Regions from separate parts of the Salirhabdus salicampi genome, predicted to be linked through region 1. Evidence: riboswitches for the same ligand, from Rfam matches in the RefSeq annotation. Region 1 holds a riboswitch; each other region holds the start of a gene.
What was found. Region 1 has a riboswitch for cyclic di-GMP ahead of NLW78_RS01115 (hypothetical protein). Riboswitches for the same ligand answer to the same signal wherever they lie in the genome.

Region 2: another riboswitch for cyclic di-GMP. It lies ahead of NLW78_RS04885 (diguanylate cyclase domain-containing protein); the one in region 1 lies ahead of NLW78_RS01115 (hypothetical protein).
Region 3: another riboswitch for cyclic di-GMP. It lies ahead of NLW78_RS02840 (anti-repressor SinI family protein); the one in region 1 lies ahead of NLW78_RS01115 (hypothetical protein).

Annotation. Positions count from the first base shown of each region.
Region 1 is NZ_JANBWE010000001.1:212,372-217,175, forward strand. It holds gene NLW78_RS01105 (copper resistance CopC/CopD family protein) at 1-260, opposite strand, end outside; gene NLW78_RS01110 (DUF5667 domain-containing protein) at 382-1,221, opposite strand; gene NLW78_RS01115 (hypothetical protein) at 1,236-1,757, opposite strand; cyclic di-GMP riboswitch class I at 1,823-1,907, opposite strand; gene mgtE (magnesium transporter) at 2,265-3,611, shown strand; gene NLW78_RS01125 (YaiI/YqxD family protein) at 3,624-4,076, opposite strand; gene NLW78_RS01130 (GNAT family N-acetyltransferase) at 4,146-4,610, shown strand; gene NLW78_RS01135 (permease) at 4,762-4,804, shown strand, end outside.
Region 2 is NZ_JANBWE010000001.1:918,994-923,797, forward strand. It holds gene NLW78_RS04865 (methyl-accepting chemotaxis protein) at 1-10, shown strand, start outside; gene NLW78_RS04870 (alpha-helical endospore appendage domain-containing protein) at 35-340, opposite strand; gene NLW78_RS04875 (DUF421 domain-containing protein) at 553-1,116, shown strand; gene NLW78_RS04880 (5'-3' exonuclease) at 1,275-2,141, shown strand; cyclic di-GMP riboswitch class I at 2,164-2,247, shown strand; gene NLW78_RS04885 (diguanylate cyclase domain-containing protein) at 2,315-4,162, shown strand; gene NLW78_RS04890 (EAL domain-containing protein) at 4,125-4,739, shown strand; gene sspL (small, acid-soluble spore protein L) at 4,788-4,804, shown strand, end outside.
Region 3 is NZ_JANBWE010000001.1:540,464-545,267, reverse strand. It holds gene sipW (signal peptidase I SipW) at 1-351, shown strand, start outside; gene NLW78_RS02860 (TasA family protein) at 435-1,271, shown strand; gene NLW78_RS02855 (TasA family protein) at 1,344-1,955, shown strand; gene NLW78_RS02850 (TVP38/TMEM64 family protein) at 2,020-2,643, shown strand; gene NLW78_RS02845 (helix-turn-helix domain-containing protein) at 2,683-3,015, opposite strand; gene NLW78_RS02840 (anti-repressor SinI family protein) at 3,096-3,218, opposite strand; cyclic di-GMP riboswitch class I at 3,247-3,342, opposite strand; gene NLW78_RS02835 (ferritin family protein) at 3,513-4,022, shown strand; gene NLW78_RS02830 (CDGSH iron-sulfur domain-containing protein) at 4,063-4,266, opposite strand; gene NLW78_RS02825 (D-glycero-alpha-D-manno-heptose-1,7-bisphosphate 7-phosphatase) at 4,335-4,804, opposite strand, start outside.

The DNA.
Region 1 (4,804 bases):
ATGTGAGTGTTACGTTCATTCCGTAAATGCACGTTACCGATATCTATCATTTCGTCATCCCTATTTATCGTGATAGATTCAGAATGGATTTCAATTGGGTCTTGAAACCAGATCTCAATTTTTTTTATGTTTTCCGTAACTTCACGATTGTTCTGGGGAGACGTTTTTTCAATGGAAGAGTGGGCGTAAATTTCAACAGGAAAAGCGAGACTATAAAGTATTAAGATAATGAATAAATAAAATTTAACATGTAGATTCATTGATGAACACCACTTACTTTCTTTTTACTAGGTTATATATAGGCTACCATACAATAGGTTTTAACAAAAACAAAAATAAAAACCCTCCAACAGGAGGGTTACTAATCATTACTTATAAAAATTATTCGTCATCTTCGTCATCATCGTCTTCGTCATCATCTTCATCATCATTATCTTTGTGTTCATCTTCACGCTCTTCGCCTTCGCGTTCTTCATCTTTGCGTTCATCTTCACGCTCTTCGTCTTCGCGTTCTTCATCGTCATCATCATCTTTTTTGTGACCCTTTTTCTTACCTTTTCCTTTATTCGCTTTTTTATCAGCTTTCTTTTCCGCCTTTTCCGCTTTCTTTTCCGCTTTTTCTAGTGCTTTTTCAGCCTTTTTTTCAGCCTTCTCTAATGCTTTTTCTACTTCTTCTTCAGTTTCCGCTTCTTCTAAAGCTTTATTTGCTTTATCTAGAGCTTTTTGTAGTTTAGTAACAGCTTTTTCTTGGTGTTTTAATGCGTTTTGAATACTATTTTTTGCAGCCTGTGGTAAATCTTCACGTTCTAATAACGTATTTAACTGTTCTGTACGTTTTTGAACATTTTCTGTAACAACTCTCTCAATTTCAGATAAATCTTCGCCTTTTTCCTCTGCTTCTGTTAACACTCTTTCTGCTTCACTAACGTTCTCTTCAGCATCTTCAAGTAATTCTTCTGCTTTTTCCTCATCGCCTGTCTCAATGACGAGTTCAGCTTCTTTTAATCTTTTATCGGCATATTCATCTTGAAGAATGACCTTATCAACCGAATCCTCGGTTAACGCATATTCTGCGTCTTCCATTTCACGTGTCGTGTCGTAAAGATCTGAATCAGGGCTTACAACTTCTATTTCACGCTCATCTGTTTCATGTTCATCGGCGAATACTTGTCCTCCGGTTATAATAGCAAAACTTAAGACAATACTTGTTAGTTTTTTCATAATATACACTCCTTTTAATTTATGGTTATATTCGTTTTGAATTGGTTTATACTTTCTGCAGCTGCCTCATCGTACTTGGCTACAGGCGTTTTAAAACTGTAGATATACGTATGATGATCTTGCTTTTCTAAGTAAATATCAGTTCGAATACTACTTTTTCGCTTTGATTTAAAGGATATTTGGTTTGCGCTGTTTTGAATAATCTCTACGTTTCCTGAGGCGGTTTTTAGTTCTTGTTTAATTTCATCAAAGTTTTTCTCTGTATTGACTGATGTTATGATGGCTGTTGACTGTTCATTTTGAAAGGATACGATAAGCTTATGTTCATCCTTTTTCTCTTCATCAACGTTCCAACTATCAGTTTCATATACTATTAGGTTGAAATCATCGTTATCGTATAACACTTCTTGTTCTTCTTTTCGATCATCAAACTTGTTTTGATGATTCTCATCTCGTTGATTCTCATTCTTACATGCTGCGAGAACGATGACCAATAAGAACATGAAGATTAAGCTTAACAATATGTGCCGCTTCAACAATTCCCCTCCCTACCTATCTTAATAAAAAACACATCCGCTTACGTGGATGTGTTTATCCAGTAACCGGTAGCTGGCTGGCATAGGTGTAATCCATTAGCCCCTATAGCTTTGCGTCCTTAGTTTTCACTAAGTTTGCCATTAAACAATTAACTGTATTTTAGTACCCCTTAAATCTACTACAATATACGAAGCCTTAAATGCTCTTTTGGGGGTGTGGGAAAAAACTTTTTTTAATTGTTAAGCATATTATAGTTGAAATCGTTTTGAAGACAAGCACATCTTTAAAAATGATTCAATCTCCCTATATGGAAGTGGAAATAACTTTCATATATATCGACGTTGACTATGGCTTCCTTTTTGACTTGCACAGCATACATACCTTATTTTGAGTAGGAGATAATATAAGATAGCCTTTCATATTAATGGAAATATGTTTATAGTGGTTATGGTCTGGTTAAATAAAATAGGGAAGCAGTTATTCGTGGCACAAAGGGGAACATATTTATGGCAGAGCATAATACGAAAGATCATATTATTGACATACTCCACAAATCACGAAAGAACGATTTTCAATCTGTTCTAGATGAATTACAACCGTATGATATTGCTCGTATATATGAGTTGCTAGAGGCGAAACAACAAGTTCAATTTTTGCTTTTATTAGAAACTGAACAATTAGCAGACTTAATTCAAGAATTAGACAAAGAAAAACAACTAGAAGTATTAACCAAATTAGGGATTGAAAAATCTGCTAAAGTAATGGATTTAATGGACAATGATGATATTGCAAGTATGATTGGAGAATTAGACGAAGAGCAAGTTGAAACTCTCCTGTCAGGAATGAAAACAGAAGAATCCAAAATTGTTCAGAATTTAATGAACTACCCTCCTGAAACAGCAGGGCGGTTAATGACAAATCGTTTTGTGTGGATACCGAAACATTATACGGTGAGACAAACGGTTGAAAAATTAAAATCATTTGCCGAACTAGCTGAAACCATTAATTATTTATATGTAATTGACGAAGCAAAACGTTTAGTTGGTGTTGTTTCATATCGAGAAATAATTTTAGCTGATATTGAAGCAAAGATAGAAGACATTATGTTTACTAGAGTGATTTCTGTTAATGCCGATACTGACCAGGAAGAGGTAGCACAGCTTATTGAAAGGTATGATTTCGTCGCAATCCCAGTTGTTGGTCAAAATGATATACTTTTAGGGATTGTTACCGTAGATGATATTATTGATGTTGTCATAAAAGAGGCGAATGAGGATATTGAAAAATTATCAGCATCAGGTAAAGAAATTGATTTTGATACAAAAGCCTTTGTTGCTGCGTATCGTCGCTTACCTTGGCTCATTGTGTTACTTTTTATTGGGGTTGTTTCAGGTACAATCATTAGTCAATTTGAAGAAACCCTGTCTCGCGTTGTGGCATTATCCTTTTTCATGCCAATGATTGCAGGCATGACGGGGAATACAGGTACACAATCATTAGCAGTTGTAGTTCGTGGTCTTATACAAAAGGATATACATAAATCGGTCGTGACCAAATTAATTTTACGGGAGTTTGGTGTAGGGATAATCATTGGTACTGTTTGCGGCCTATTAATTGCAATTATTGCATACGTATGGCAAGACAATCCGTTTCTCGGTCTTGTTGTTGGAAGTTCACTTGTTATCACATTAATTATAGGGACGTTAGCGGGAACAATTATTCCGATCATATTGTATAAATTAAATGTCGATCCAGCAATTGCATCAGGGCCATTAATTACTACCGTTAATGATATATTATCCTTGTTTATCTATTTTGGTATAGCAACCGCGTTTATTGCACATTTAACGTAAAAAAGCTGTGATTTACTCACAGCTTTTTTCTGTTAAAATGTTTCGAAGTAAATGGGAAAAATTTTCTTTATCTTCATTTGTCAAAGCTTTTGGCCCTTTAGTCTTTGCCCCACTACGCCTAGCCTTTGCATGAGCGTGTCGGGTATTTAATAATTGATCAATATTCTTTTGTGAAAAAATAAATCCTTTATGGTGAAGAACCGTACAACCTTTTCCTAGACCAAGTGCTGCTAGGCCATAGTCCTGAGTTACAATAATATCTCCCTTTTGTGCTAACTGTAAAATATGATAATCAACAGAATCAGCACCAGTATCAACATATTTCGTTGATACACCTTCAGGATCAGGGCTATGAGAAAAATGTGAATAACTTTTGACCAACAAAACTGGCACTTGAAATTGTTTTGCTTCATGGATAATTTCTGATTTTACAGGGCATGCGTCTGCATCAACGTAGATTTCCATAATTCCGCCCTCTTTCCAAAGAATGTACTATAATTAGAATATCATGTTTGTCACCGAGGAGGAAGGTCAATGAACAACGTGACGATTATACCGTTTGCCCCGAAATACGCGAACGATTTTCGGAAGATATCCTACGAATGGCTAGAGAAATATGTAACAGTATTGCCAGAGGATGAAGAGTTATTACAGGATCCACAAGGAGCAATTATTGATCAGGGCGGTTTTATCTTCTTTGCAAAATATGAACAGCACATTGTCGGAACTGTCTCAATACTTAAAGTAGATCATGATACAGTCGAACTTGCAAAATTAGGAGTTACTGAAGATTATAAAGGGTTAAAAATAGGGAAGGCATTAATGGAGTACAGTATTCAAAAAGCAATAGAATTGAATATGAAGAGAATGATTTTATATACAAATGAAAATTTAGAAACAGCATTACGAATGTATGAAAAGTACGGATTTAAAAAGGTGTCGGGCCAAATATCGAAGTATATAGAGACTGACTTTAAAATGGAATTACATTTATGTTAGACAGATTTCCACCATTTTGTTCCATTTAAATTGTATTTAAAAATCGTAATGATTACGATATAATACTTGTAATTTGGAATAAAAATAATGGAGGGCGAAAATGGGAAGACTAGTCCAAGCGAACTTCGCAAATATATTGGTAGCCATAATCATGTTTAGTTTGGTTTATATAACTGTATTGCAACATTCCATTG
Region 2 (4,804 bases), 710 kb from region 1:
AAGAGACTGATATTGATCAGTCTCTTTTTATTCTTTAGTACTTTTTCCCTTTTCCTTTTTGCTTATCTACTAAATCTAATACGTTATCAAATTTGAACTGTAATAAAATTTGTTTTTTTACGATTGTTTTAAGCATGTCGTTAACATTGTCGTTAACTTTCATTAAATCTTTCCAGTCGCAATTGCCTTTAATGGCTTTTTGCAACTTTTCTCCTTCTGCGTTCATGATGTGAGAAAGGCTAATTTCTTCTAAAGCAATAGAGCTTAATAGAAGATTGACGACCTCTTCATCATCAAGGTCAATTTTTGGTTCGATATCATCGATATTTGGCATTCCCATTCTTTCTTCCCCCTTATTAAAGTATTCAATATACCATATGCAAAATATAACCTTATGTTTGGATAAATAGAGTAAGTCACTTTCCTTAATTAACTGTAAAAGTGTTAAATTTATGAAATATAATTATATGCAAAAAAATAAAATAGTCATGAATGTTTACCAAAAATAAGAAAAAAATATATGTAACTAAAGAAAGTAAAAGAGGTGAAAACATGAGCTTAGTTTGGAATTCATTGCTTCTTGTTATTGCAGGAGTTCTTCTATTGCGTATAGCCGGAAGAAAATCGATCTCCCAAATGACATTGGCCCAAACGGTAGTAATGATTTCTATCGGTTCTATAATTATTCAACCAATCATTGAAACGAGTGTATGGAGAACACTTGTTGCATCAGCAATTTTTATTGGAACACTAATTATAATGGAATATTTACAATTAAAATTTAATATTGTAGAGAAGTTTATTACAGGCAAATCAAAAGTCATCATTGAAAACGGTAGTGTAAACGTGGAAAACTTAAAAAAGTTACGTTTCACTGTTGATCAGTTGGAAATGAGATTACGACAACTAGGCATCACCAAAATTGCGGATGTAAAAGTTGCTACTCTAGAACCAAATGGTCAGATTGGGTATGAATTAATCGATGATGCAAAGCCATTAACAGTCGGAGAGTTTAAAAAAATCATGACCAATTATAGTCCTAAGGTTAACAACGAAAATATTTTCAGCGAAATAGAGGAAGGTCATTCAAAACAAAACCCAGATTATCTGCAATAACGAAAACAGCCATCTCATTATTGGATGGCTGTTTTTTGCTTTTTTACAAATGTTCATGGACAATTATACATTCCCTTCTTACTGCGGACATGTGTTACAATAAATAAGTAGATTTTTAAAGAGAGGAAGCGAATCGATTGAATAATAACGATAAAGTAATGTTAGTAGATGGGATGGCTTTACTTTTTAGAGGATTCTTTGCCACCTCTTATTCTGGCAATTATATGAGAACAAGTACAGGTATGCCGACAAATGGCATTTACGCCTTTTTGAAATATTTCTTAAATGCAATCGAGACGTTTCAACCGACCCATGTTATTTGTTGTTGGGATATGGGAAGTCGAACATTCCGTTCTGAGTTGTATAAGCCTTACAAAGCCAATCGCGCAGAACCACCTGAAGAATTGATACCCCAATTTGATTTAGTTAAAGATGTAGTGGAATCTTTTGGGGTTCCTAATGTTGGCTTGGAAGGCTATGAAGCTGATGATTGTATTGGCACCTTAAGTGAATCTTATCGGACTAATCATGATGTGCTTATTTTGACTGGGGATCAAGATATATTACAACTCGTAGATGAGCGAGTAGAAGTAGCTATTATGAAAAAAGGTCAAGGGAATTATAAAGTGTATAACACCCAAAACTTTCATGAGGAAAAGAATCTTTCACCAACGCAAATTGTCGATCTAAAAGGGTTGATGGGAGATACAAGTGATAATTATCCTGGTGTGAAAGGTGTAGGTGAAAAAACCGCACTTAAATTATTACACCAGTACCATACCGTCGAAAATATGTTAGCACATTTGGACGAATTGCCAAATGGAGTCCGAAAAAAAGTAAGTGAACACCTTGAAATGTTACATTTATCTAGAAAACTAGCAAAAATTTATTGTGACGTTCCTGTTAACTGTTCCCTCGAAGCGGCAAAATGGGATATGGATATCGAGAAAGTGTCACATAAGTTGCAAGAACTAGATATGAATTCGATGGTAAAATCTATCCAAAAGATAAAGTCTGTTGTGTAATGATTATTAGAAGGTTAAATATAGAGAAAAATGGCAAACCAGTAGAAATGCTGGGACGCAAAACTACGGGTCTAAAGATGTTATCTATGATCGCCGGGTCGCCTCTTATGAGAAGACAACTGTCGACTTAAGGGCAGTTGTCTTTTTATATCGCTTAAAAGGGAGAGAACATTGTGAGTGAAATAGACATTTCATATAACCAGGCTGAGGTAATTTTATCTATTTTAATCGCCATATTTGCCTCATATTCAGCAATAACGATTAACGACCGTGTACAACATTACAAGGAAACAAGACATCAAATAGTTTGGATGATCATTGGCTCATTTACAATGGGCATTGGGATTTGGTCCATGCATTTCATTGGTCTAATCGCTTACGATATTAACGTTCCCATTTTATACGATGGCCTTTTAACATTGCTCAGTTTGTTATTAGCTGTTGGTACATCTTTTACCGCCTTTTACTCAACAGTTGTATTTAACCAATTTTTATATAAGTATATTCTTTCTGGATTTTTGATGGGGATTGGTATTACTGTTATGCACATGATTGGTATGGAGGCAATGGTCATTCCTTTTAACACGAAACACACGGCTCATCATATAACACTTGCCTTTGTCATAGCTATTGTAGCATCTACGTTTGCACTCCTTTTACTATCAAAATTAAACAATCGCGGTAAAATCTATCGTCCATTTATTTTACCGAGTGCGATTTTGATGGGACTTGCTATTTCGGGAATGCATTATACGGCTATGGCTGGGTTTGAAATTTCAAAAGAACCTGTTCACCCCGATACTGCGTGGAGTAGTTTCATTATTCACCCAGAATTCTTAACAGCACAAGTGTCTCTTGTTTCGTTAGGATTAATTACGATCTCAGTTATATTCTCAACACTAGACCATAGGAAAAGTGTACTTGCCATATCAAATAGTCAAAAACGGTACGAACTAATTGCTACTCACTCCAGTGATATGGTAGCAGAAATAGATGACAACGGAAAAATTATTTATTTGACACCATCATATGAACAAGCCTTAGGCTTTCAATTACAACAGATGTTGCAATATAGCTTTTGGATATCGACGGTTCATCCGGAAGATGTTGGGAGAGTATTACAAAGTATAAATTGTGGATTGAAACAGTACAATGAAAAAGCAAATAGTATTGAATATCGGCAGTATACGGCAGAGGGGAAATGGATATGGTTAGAAACAAACCTTACTCAAATTGTAGGGAAAGATAAAAAAATACGTAGTATTGTACTATCCTCAAAGGATATTACGGATCGAAAAACATATGAACAAAAATTAACGGATATGGCGTATTACGATATGCTAACGAAAATTCCCAACCGGCAATATTTTGAATATGAACTAAAACGAGTAATTCAAAAAGCAAAAAGACGAAATGAAACATTAGCCGTTTTATATTTTGATTGCGACCAATTTAAATGGGTGAATGATTCATTTGGGCACAATGTAGGTGATAAGTTATTACAGAAACTGGTCCAAATTGTAAAAACGTGTATCCGGGAACAGGATGTTATGGGCAGGTTTGGTGGAGATGAATTTGTTATTTTGCTGAAAGATGTAACGAAAGAAACCGTTATTGAAATCGCTGATAACATTATTGACGTTCTTAACAAACCAATCGAAGTAGAGAATATACGAATTGTTGTCACCCCATCTATTGGTATTTCACTGTATCCATATCATAGCAAAACAGCGGATGATCTTATTAAGTATGCAGATCGTGCTTTATATAATGTGAAAAACAAAGGGAAAAATGGTTATCAGTTTTTCAATGACGAGTTAAGCGAGAATGTAGAAGAGGAAATTTTGCTGTCGGCTGATTTGCGACAAGCAAATAAAGAAGAAGAATTTTTCCTCCATTACCAACCTATTCTCAATGTAGAGACAAATAAAATCCACGCAGTAGAAGCACTTATAAGGTGGAAACATCAACAGTACGGCTATGTTGCCCCCCAATCGGTTCATTCCTATTGCAGAAAATAATGGATTAATTAAGGATTTAACAGAGTGGGTTATACGGAAAGCTTGTGAGGATGCTAAAAACTGGCCAGATGTCATTATATCCATTAATTTATCATCAAAATTGTTTTATTATCATTATTTAGTTGATATGATCTCCAATATCTTAGATGAGACACAAGTAAACCCAAGTCAAATCAAGTTTGAAATTACAGAGACGGCGGCAATGGAAAACGTTTCAAATACGATTTCTATATTACAACAGTTGAAAGGCTTAGGAATTCAAATTGCATTAGATGATTTTGGAACAGGTTTGTCTTCCTTAACTTATTTACATGATCTCCCGTTAGATGTCTTGAAAATAGATCGTTCCTTTATTAAGGATATCGTACAGGATAAGAAAAACAGTACGATTCTTAGACGAATGTTACAATTGGCTAAAGATTTGGAATTATTGACGATAGTAGAAGGAGTAGAAACAGAAGAACAGCTACAGGCTCTCAAATCTGAAGGAGTCCTGTATGTTCAGGGATATTATTATAGTCCGCCTATTCCTAAGGAACAACTAACGGATTATATAAAGAAGTCGAAGGTCGTTTAAATAAATTCCTTTTTCAATGGCACAATAAACCGTGGAGGTGTTCATACATTGAAAAAGGAAAGAAG
Region 3 (4,804 bases), 330 kb from region 1:
AAAACGAACGATATTGTAACGTTCATGCAAAGGGATAATTCGTTTGTCACACACCGGATTATTGACGTAATTGACCGTGAAGGGCGACTTTACTTTCAAACAAAAGGGGATAACAACGCTCAACCTGATATGAACTTAGTTCCTGCAATTAATGTTACTGGTGTTTATACTGGTTTTTCCATTCCAATACTCGGTTACTTTATTGAGTTTTCCAGGTCAAATGCTGGAGCTGCATTACTACTAATTATTCCAGGCGTACTGCTAGTCATTTACTCTGTGATTACGTTACTAAAAGCTTTTAAAGAAATCGATCCGCCGAAAGAAACAAAACTAGAAAATACAAATTCGTAAAGGATTGTTCCTCTTATGCTTTGACATAAGGGTTCAATATAAATATTACATACCTCGACATGAGGGAATAAGGAGGAAGATGAATGAGTATTAAGAAGAAAATTGGTATGGGGGTAGCGTCTGCTGCTCTAGGCATTTCATTAGTTGGAGGTGGAACGTGGGCAGCATTTAACGATACTGCAACAATCAACAACCACTTTGCAGCAGGTACACTAGATTTGGAGGTCGGAAAGAGTCATAATAAGCCTATTTCGTTTGACCTTTCCAACTTAAAGCCTGGTGATAACATTCAAAGAATTTTTGAACTAAGAAATACAGGTACACTAGCTATTAAAGAGGTATTGCTAGATGTTACGTCTGACAACTTCGTTGATGACACGAATGCTGTAAATGGTGGTTCAAACACAGAATCAGAATTTTTGGCGCAATTTAAAATTGATTTTATGAACGTAGATGGAGAATCTACTAATTGGGAACCTAGAGAAAACGTCGTAAAGGACGGTGAAACTTTAACATTAGCGGATCTTGTTGATGGTTCATACGTAAATAAAATTAAAACTGATTACCTTGCATCTGACGGTTCTAATCGGATCAACCTTGCCCCATTAGTCGTTGATGATACTGATTATCGTGGTATTCCTGTAAATCCATCAGATATTGACGATGTATTTATTCAAATTACATTTATCGATAACAACGATCTTAATAACGATGGAACATATGTCCAAAATAAATTCCAAGGTGATAGTGTAGATTTCTTCTTTAATCTGGAAGCCACTCAGTGGGATGGTGTTCATGTAGATACGAATCATGGAAATGGCGAAATTAACAACGAAGTAGAAAGTTCTGCTGACGGTGATAGCATGCCAGACCCTAGAACAAAAGGTGACGCTACACATAACGAAGAAGTAACTGATTAATTTGCATCTTACAAGAAAAGGTGGGTCCTCCCACCTTTTCTACCTATTAACTAGACATTGAGGAGCAAAGTTATGAGAAAAACTCACATAATGATAATCTTTTTCCTTCTCGTGTTGATACCGATTTCAACTATTGCTAGTACTCACGATAATGAACGCCAAGCAGTAATCGATATATCTGTAAAACCACAAAAAATCCTTTTTGACTTACGTAATACGAAACCTGGGGATTCGGTCGCCCGCTCTTTTCAAATTGCGAATAACGGGAAAGAGCAATTAACATATTTGATCAACAATACGTTTACAGATGGATCTGAACATTTTTATAATCAACTTTTACTACAGATAAAAGACGAAGGTGAAAATACCATTTTCAATGGTAAACTTAAAGATTTTCAGCAATTAGATGAGCGTACTCTACAAAGTGAAACGAGCGAAAATTTGTTATTCCTCATTGAGATTCCGACTGAACTTACAAACGAATTTCAAGGTTTAGGAAGCGAGTTTCAATTCAAAGTTTATGTTGAAGGAACGTTAGGTGGGGTATTGCCTGTAGATAAACGATTGCCTTCAACTTCTACGCCGTTTTTTAATTATTTCTTAATAGGATCCGTTTTCATTCTGATTGGCGCTAGTTTATATGTCTATCAAAGGAGAAATTCTATAAAGAACAAACAGGACTAAGCAGCCTTGATGATTGTCATACATAAATCAAGGCTGTTTTTTTAGTTTATAAAAGGGTGATGACATGAAGAAATGGATTTCCATTATTATCTATGCCGTAATCGTATTATCATTTGTTTTAACCAAAGATACACTTTTATTTACCATTCACTCGGGCAATGACTTAGCGATTTATATAAGTATATTCTTTTTCTCATTACTTGTATTCTTTCCAATCGTTCCGTTCATCGTTGCGACTGGAATTGTCGGTTCGTTGTTTGGAGTCGTAACAGGCACCCTTATTATTTTCACAGGTGTTATGACTGGGACGATGACAATGTTTTTTATGGCACGGTATGGATTCAGAGATTTCATGCGAAACTTCTTGAATAAGTATGAAAAGGCAAAACATTATGATACGTTATTTCAAGAACATGCATTTATTACGATATTAGGTGTACGTATATTTCCTATCTTGCCTTCACCGGTCGTCAACATTATGTGTGGTAGTACAAACGTAAATTGGGTTATGTTTACAATTGCTACTTCATTTGGTATACTGCCTCGAATCATCATATTCACGCTTGCTGGTTACCAAACTACTGAAAGTATCACAGGCTCACTTTTACTGTATGGTGCCTATTTTCTCATCGTGACAATCGTTATTTACAACAAGGTTAAACGAAAACCATCTGCCGTTCGCACATAAAAAACGTTCAATCGGTAGTTGATCCCGTTGAACGTTTTGTTATTCTTTCTGTTCCTGTTTCCACTTATTATATTCAATAAAATCTTTAAACTCTTCTTTTGATACTCCTGAAGTCATTGCCTCTTGAACTAATTGTAACCAGTCAGCATCAAGTGTTTGTTTCAACTGGTTTTCTTCTTCTTGAAATAGTAAAAGATTCACTGGTATACCAAGAACTTGGGCTACTTTTTCAAGAAATTGAACAGATGGATTGGATTGTATATTTCTCTCTATGGAACTTATATACGATTTTGCGACACCTGCTTTTTCAGCAAGCTCTGATAGAGACATCTTTCTATATTTACGGTACTTTCTAATCCGTTCTCCGATCATAATATGGACACCTTCCTTTTCATTATTATACCATATATGGAAGGTTATTGTTTGTTATGGAGAACATTTTTTGCTCTGCTCTACTTCTGATTATTCTCTCCTAAATATTTTAGAATCTCCTCCTTACTTATCCCTTCTCTTAATGCTTCAAGAATTAACTCAACCCATTCTTGATCCAAGTTCAAACCAGCCTTGCGTATCATCTCATTCCCCCTAAAATACATCAGTATTTCAGGCAGCTCAGCCGTCTAGTAGTACACACCTGATGTATTACTTAAACCTGTAGCTTTGCGCCCCTATCTTTCAACAGGGTTGCCTTTTTCTGAAACACTCACTGGTATACCAATTCCATATATATGTAACTTTTTTCCTATATAGAAGTGAAAATGAAACTCCTATCTCATTATGTAGTATGTATTCGTCTTATAGGTGTGAATGATGTTTCCAAACTGGGGAAATGTATTAATATAATGATTATAAGAACGAGGTGGTATGGAATGAGAATTGTGATTTCCACTTGCATTGTTTTTTTATTGAGCCTACATATGACAGTACATGCCCAAATACCAAATCATTTTGGGGCAAAGGGCGCACTACAGGACCAATCGATTGATTTAAACAAAGCGATTACATATGCTCTTGAAGATGAATTTCTAGCTCAAGTACGTTACGATGTCATCATGGAGCAATATGGAACGCCAAAGCCTTTTACTGAGATTCAGTTTGCTGATAAAGAAAATGTAAAAGATCTACTATACTTAGCCGGGAAATACGACATTTCAGTTCCTACACATAACGCCAATGCTGAGCACTATGTAGTACGGGAGTCATCCTTAAGGCAGGCTTTCAAAACAGTTATTCATGCAGAACACCGGAACATTTCAATGTATGATAAATTTTTACGTGAATACACTTTCCCTAAGGATGTTATGGAAACATTTATGGACATTAGGGAAGATTCCCGACGACATTTATTACAATTAAAAAGTGAAATGAACAAACTTTAATCGAAAGAAACGCTGTTGAGTAGAACTCAACAGCGTTTCTTTATTTTGCCCTAGGTTTGCTATCAAAATCAATTTTTTTATGTGTTCCGTCACAAAATGGCTTTTTCGCTGACTGACCACAACGACATAGTGAGAAGCTCTTTTTCGTTTCAAACACATTTCCCTCAGCATCCACCAGTTCAACATCACCGCTCACTCGAAACGATCCGTTATCGTTTACTTTAATCGTTACCTTTTCAGACATGTTAACCCCTCCCTGTTATTTCTCTCTCTATAATAAAACATTTAACGAAAAATTGAAAAAAATAAACCCTACTCGTATTCAGACAACCAGTTCGCTACCGATAATAAATCGGAAAACACTGCATCCGCCTCGATATTTACTTCCTCCCTATTCCCAATTAATACAGTTTTCGTTCCTGCGCGTTTCCCTGCAAGAATATCAGCTTCTCGATCACCAACCATAAAACTCTGTTTTACATCAATGTCATATTTTTCAGCTAAATCAAGAATCATTTTCGGCTTTGGTTTACGACATGGACAATTCGCATGGGGCTTATGGGGACAGTAAGCTATATCATTGATGACTGCTCCGTACTCCTTTAAGTCTTCACGCATTTTGTCGTGCACTTTATGTAAATCCGATTCTTTCATGTGCCCGAGACCGATCCCACCTTGATTTGTGACAACAAACACTTTATAGCCACTGTCATTAAATAATTTTATCGCTTCACCAACACCATCTAAAAAATAAAAATCTTTCGGCTTATTGACAAACTTTA